2 linked regions of the Metabacillus sp. B2-18 genome follow. The protein of the gene in region 1 binds, or shares a complex with, the protein of each later gene. Links are inferred from orthologs where the notes say so. Each region holds a gene or a part of one and is shown on either strand. Other genes may lie near its edges. The genes, in order: LPC09_RS08750 and LPC09_RS07815.

Region 1 (3,050 bases):
AACTTAACAAAGATGGCTGAGATTGGTCGGGATGGAGTTCTGTGTTTACTTTCTGACAGTACAAACAGTGAGATTCCTACCTTTACGATGTCAGAGAGACGTGTCGGTGACAGTATACACGAAATTTTCCGTAAGGTTGATGGTCGCATTATCTTTGCAACATTTGCATCAAATATACACCGCCTCCAACAAGTAGTTGAAGCTGCGGTTGCACACGGACGTAAAGTTGCTGTGTTTGGGCGAAGTATGGAGGCAGCCATACAAATTGGACAAGATTTAGGATATATTAGTTGTCCTAAAGATACTTTTGTAGATGCACATGAAATTAATCGTATGCCAGCTCATCGTGTGACAATTCTTTGTACAGGATCTCAAGGTGAACCAATGGCAGCTCTATCGCGTATCGCAAACGGCACTCATAGACAAATTCAAATTATACCTGGGGACAATGTTGTCTTCTCTTCTTCTCCAATACCAGGAAATACACTTAGCGTTAGCAAAACGATTAATCAACTGTTCCGTGCAGGAGCAGAGGTAATCCACGGACCACTTAACGACATTCATACTTCAGGTCACGGTGGTCAAGAAGAACAAAAACTTATGCTTAGATTAATGAAGCCAAAATACTTTATGCCAATACATGGTGAATTCCGTATGCAGAAGATGCATGCTAGACATGCAGTAGACTGTGGTGTTGAGGAAGAAAACTGTTTTATCATGGATAACGGAGAGGTTCTAGCAATAGGAGATAAAGAAGTTGGAATTGCTGGGAAAATCCCTTCAGGTAATGTTTATATTGATGGAAGTGGTATTGGTGATATCGGTAACATTGTCCTCCGAGACCGCCGAATTCTGTCAGAAGAAGGTCTTGTGATAGTCGTTGTAAGCATCAACATGAAAGACTTCAAAATCGCAGCAGGTCCAGATATTATCTCTAGAGGTTTTGTCTACATGCGCGAATCTGGTGATTTAATTAATGATGCTCAATCACTAATCTCCAAGCATCTGAACAAAATTATGGAACGTCGCACAAGTCAATGGTCCGAAATTAAAAATGAAATCACTGACACACTCGCTCCATTCTTATACGAAAAAACAAAGCGTCGCCCAATGATTTTACCAATTATTATGGAAGTTTAATTAAAAAAGCAGTACACCGATTGAAAAATCGGGTACTGCTTTTTTAGTCACCTAATAAACGTTTTTCGAAACGGTTAATATCTGTATCCGCACCAATAACGATTAATATATCATTTTTTTGAATAATTTCATTTGCTTGCGGAGAAACAATAATATCTTTTCCTCTTTTTACAGCAACAATATTGATTCCATATTTAGCACGAATATCTAAATCAATGATGGAGTTTCCATTAAGCCTGTCATTTGCAACAATTTCAACGATGCTATGCTCATCAGAGAGCTCTAAATAGTCAAGAACGTTGTTTGAAATAATTTTATGAGCAATTCTTCTCCCCATATCACGTTCTGGATGAACGATACGGTCAGCTCCAATTTTGGATAGTACTTTTTCATGATAATCATTTTGAGCTTTAACAGTAATATGCTTAACTCCTAATTCTTTAAGAATCAATGTGGTTAAGATACTCGCTTGAATATTATCTCCTATCGCAACAATAACATGATCAAAGTTACGGATACCAAGACTTTTTAACACTGTTTCATCTGTGGAATCTCCAACAACAGCATGTGAAGCAACGTTTGCAAACTCATTTACTTTGTCTTCATCTGTATCAATAGCCATTACTTCCATACCCTCTTCACTTAGAGCCCGACAAATACTGCCTCCAAAACGCCCAAGTCCAATTACCGCAAATTCTTTTTTCATCTAAAATCCTCCGCAATATCACAATAAATAGTTAGAAAACGCTTTAAGAAACCAAAATCCTTTTTATAAGCTACTACTATTAAAAATGTTATCACATATCAACTTTTTTTTACAGGACAACTCATGATTATCTTTTTGTTTTTATAAACCAAAATTTGTACAAAGATAAGCCTGATGACCTTAAAAAATTTCACGGACTTTATGATAAAATAGAAAGACTGGTGTAGTAACAATAAAAAACCGCATGACGAAAGTCAGTGAATAACAGTGTAAAAATTAAAACATATTTTAACAGAAAATTAGTAAACAAGTAATGTGGGAGGAATAGAATGAGTACAAAACTACCCAATGTCATATTTCCCTACATAATCGGAACATTTGGAGGGTTTCTATTTTATCTTGCTCATCTCCCTCTAGCTTGGATTTTAGGTCCTATGACTTTTCTAATAATATGGCGATCACTTTTTAAAAAAATAAGTACATTTATACAACCGAGTTTTTTTAAAAACGGTTCATTTATGATTTTAGGAATATCATTTGGACTTTCATTCACAAAAGAAACCTTTGTTCTTGTAGGTCCATACGTGATTCCCTTTTTACTTACAACAGTTTTATTAATTTTTCTTAGCGTTTGTAACGGTTTAATCATTAGTAAACTTGTTAACATCGATCGAAACACGAGTATTTTTGCTTCTATTCCCGGTGGATTAACAGAAATGGTTGCCGCTAGTGAGGCTGTTCATGCAAACTCTTCATTAGTTACCATCTTTCAAACTGTAAGATTATTAACAGTTGTCTTTTTGGTCCCATTTACAATACTACATATGTTCGAACCCTCGTCTTATTTACAAACAACAACACTTTTAGCACAAAGTGATATATCAATATTTTCATATAGCTGGTATTTCCTTGCAGGATTTGTAGGTTGGGGGCTTAGAAAATTCTTACCTGCATCATATGTAATTGGTCCTCTTTTAACAACTGCCTCATTGAAGATTATAGGTATAGAATTACCCCTTTTTCATGATTTATTTATGATTTTTGCTCAAATATCAATCGGTGTTGGATTTGGACTTATGATCACATTTAATGATCTTAAAAAGGGTGGAAAATACTGTGGCTTGTATTTTATTACAACAATGATTCTTATTGTAGCAAGCTTTGCCTTCGGTTATGTTTTCAGCTTTTTAACAGACCTAAACTT
Region 2 (3,285 bases), 190 kb from region 1 along the record:
GCTAAAATGATGATGGGTGTCAAAGTAATTAACCCTGATGGCCAACTATCGCCTTATGAAAGAGATCTTGTTGAAAGAGTGTATCGATTGTCTCGAGCTGCTGGTTTAACAAAGATGCCTCAAGTAGGTATTTATCAATCACCTGAAGTAAATGCTTTTGCGACAGGACCTTCAAAGCGACGTTCTTTGGTGGCTGTATCAACGGGACTTCTTCAGGAAATGGATGATGATGCAATTGAAGGTGTATTAGCTCATGAGGTGGCTCACATCGCCAATGGTGATATGGTTACAATGACGTTGCTACAAGGAATTGTCAATACGTTCGTTGTATTCTTTGCACGTATTGCTGCATGGGTAGCCTCTCGTTTTGTACGAGAAGACCTGGCACCAATTGTTCATTTTATTGCAGTGATCATTTTCCAGATTGTATTCTCCATTTTGGGAAGCCTGGTTGTTTTCGCATTCTCTAGATATCGTGAATATCATGCTGATCGTGGTGGAGCTGATTTAGCTGGCAAGGATAAAATGATACACGCGTTAAGATCTTTAAAACATTATACTCAACGAGTTAGAGATGACCAAGCATCTTTATCAACTTTAAAAATAAATAGTAAAAAAGGGATGTCATTATTCTCAACACATCCCGATCTTGATGATCGTATAAGTCGATTAGAAGCTAAATAAATTAAAAAAAGAATGACAATGGAAGTGCCGTTGTCATTTTTTTTTTGTACGATTTGAATCTATTTATTTTTATTGGATGAATTTGTGAATAACAAATGCCTTGTTATTAGTGCTTGAAGATAAAGCGAGTTTTTCTAATAAAGCACTTTTCATTTAATCGTTTTTTCTTTATGATTATAGGACTTAGTTTTTTATATAGGAAATTGTTTTTGCAGGATAGGAATGAAGAATGAATGAATAAATTAAAACTTCGAATACAATCTTTAACCCCGGTACAATTAATTGTTTCATATTACTTTTTAGCTGTTACAGTTTCTGTTCTTTTATTAAGTTTGCCTGTGGCACATAAACCTGGTGTTGAGTTTGCTTTTATCGACAGGCTCTTTACTGCTGTTAGTGCAGTTAGTGTAACAGGTTTAACTGTAATGTCTACTGCAGACACATTTAGTGTACCTGGTATTTTTATATTAGCCTTTGTTTTACAATTTGGCGGGATAGGCATTATGACACTAGGAACATTTGTATGGCTTATTGTGGGAAAGAAAATAGGGCTAAAAGAACGCCAGCTAATCATGACTGACCAAAATCAATCCAACTTATCTGGTATCGTAAATTTAATTCGGCAAATTATTGTACTCATTCTTATTATTGAATTAATTGGAGCATTAATTTTAGGAACTTATTTCTTAAAATACTATCCAACATGGCAGGAAGCATATCTGCATGGATTTTTCACTTCGATTAGTGCAACAACAAATGGTGGCTTTGATATTACTGGTCAATCTTTAATCCCCTATGCTGATGATTATTTTATTCAGTTTATTGTGATGATTTTAATCATTTTGGGTGCAATTGGTTTTCCGGTATTAATTGAAGTGAAAGATTTTCTTTTTAATAAAAGTCAACGATTTCGTTTTACGTTGTTTACCAAAATAACATCCATTACCTTTTTTGCTTTAATTTTGGTGGGCACAATTACAATTGCTGCTCTTGAGTATGCTTATTTTTTTAAAGGAAAAGAATGGCATGAAACGTTTTTTTACTCTCTATTTCAATCAACAGCAACCAGAAGTGGTGGTTTAGCAACAATGGACGTTAGTATGTTTACAGATACGACGATTTTAGTTATGTGTGCGTTAATGTTCATTGGGGCATCTCCAAGCTCAGTTGGAGGGGGAATTCGAACGACAACATTTGCTTTAAATCTTTTATTTCTTTTTCATTTTGCAAGAGGAAATAAGTCAATTAAGATTTTTAAAAGGGAGCTTTATGAGGAAGATTTAATGAAGTCAGTCGTAGTGACAATGATGGCATTTCTAATTTGTTTTTTTGCCCTTGTCATATTAACGATAACAGAGCCTTTCGATTTTATTAAAATATTATTTGAAGTTTGTTCAGCATTTGGTACAACAGGACTATCGATGGGAATCACACCTGAATTAAGCTCAATTGGTAAAATTGTTATTATGATCTTAATGTTTATCGGTAGAATTGGTATACTTACGTTTTTGTATCTTTTAGGAACAAAGGAAAGGAAAGCAAATTATCATTATCCAAAAGAGCGAGTAATCATTGGATAAATTGCGAAGGATTGATGCATTGAGCATCAATCCTTTTTGAATTTTCCTTTATAGTTTAGCTAATCATTGTTATAGCTTACATCTTTATCGGGATTATGGAAGGCATTGGCGTTAAACATATTTTCCGTTTTCTACCTATGATAGAAATGAGAACTTCAGGTAAAAGTAAAAAAGTAACATAATAACAAAGCTTAGATAAAAGCTTAAAATATGAGGTGATTCGTTTTGAAAAGAAAAGCGTTTAGAAATCAAGCTACAAAAAATAATTTTACCCCTACTGAAAGCCTACCCGATACTGAATTTGCAGAAATTAACGATGATCAGGATCTGATGAAGGGTGCAAACCGTAACTCTAAACAAGGAAAGCAAGGGAAGTAAAGATGACAAAAAAGAAAAATATGAAAAGTAAAGATATGCAAAATCATAAGAAACCGATGGAGACTGACATATTACAAGAAGAATTTGGTCAAGAAACTGGTGATGTTAACGCATCAAAGCTTTATGAGGCAATAGCAGGAAACGAAAAAAAAGAGAAAAAAAAAGGTGAACAAAAAAAATAAAATAAAAAGTGAGAGATAAAAAATCTCTCACTTTAGCTAACCATTGTATCAAGCTCACTTGAAAGTACTGTATAAACAGTTGTTTTAGAATGAATAGCATCATAATGAACAATTACAAAAGAGTTTTCATTTTTAATTTTACCCGTCTTCAAGTAATGATCTAAATTAAACGGCAAAGTTTCTAGTACAGTATGCTTAAATAAATCCTTTTCAGAGAACTGTTTTTTAGCAAATTCTTCTCCTAATAGAAGAGGGTTTTCTAGTACTGAGTGATAAATCTTACTTCTTTCTTGCTTTGATAATGTGTCACTCCACCATGGCTTACGAGGTTTATAATTTTGGTTCCGTAAATAATCAAACTTCATAAAACCGCTGGCAATTGTTAAATCGCTTCTCTTAATGCTTCCGAGGAAATCATATAAGTGTTTGAATAAATCTTCAAGTTGATGACCAATTCTTGT

The links.
Region 2: LPC09_RS08750 (region 1) and LPC09_RS07815 share a complex: the UniProt entries of both Bacillus subtilis proteins name them as parts of the ktrCD complex. The link is inferred for Metabacillus sp. B2-18 from one-to-one orthologs.

What each region holds. Positions count from the first base shown.
Region 1 is NZ_CP088245.1:1,742,413-1,745,462, reverse strand. The notes cover bases 16-2,726. They hold LPC09_RS08750 (potassium channel family protein), read right to left. Parts: upstream 1,847-2,726; coding sequence 1,184-1,846; downstream 16-1,183. Other genes in these bases: LPC09_RS08745 (AbrB family transcriptional regulator), read left to right, coding at 2,176-2,726; rnjA (ribonuclease J1), read left to right, coding at 16-1,140. In the rest of the region: more of rnjA, read left to right, coding at 1-15; more of LPC09_RS08745, read left to right, coding at 2,727-3,050. UniProt on the Bacillus subtilis protein: Catalytic subunit of the KtrCD potassium uptake transporter. The 2 major potassium transporter complexes KtrAB and KtrCD confer resistance to both suddenly imposed and prolonged osmotic stress.
Region 2 is NZ_CP088245.1:1,552,429-1,555,713, forward strand. Bases 145-3,090 are described here. They hold LPC09_RS07815 (TrkH family potassium uptake protein), read left to right. Parts: upstream 145-917; coding sequence 918-2,264; downstream 2,265-3,090. Other genes in these bases: htpX (protease HtpX), read left to right, coding at 145-684; LPC09_RS07820 (hypothetical protein), read left to right, coding at 2,490-2,642; LPC09_RS07825 (hypothetical protein), read left to right, coding at 2,645-2,824; LPC09_RS07830 (B12-binding domain-containing radical SAM protein), read right to left, coding at 2,857-3,090. Outside these bases: more of htpX, read left to right, coding at 1-144; more of LPC09_RS07830, read right to left, coding at 3,091-3,285. UniProt on the Bacillus subtilis protein: Integral membrane subunit of the KtrCD potassium uptake transporter. The 2 major potassium transporter complexes KtrAB and KtrCD confer resistance to both suddenly imposed and prolonged osmotic stress.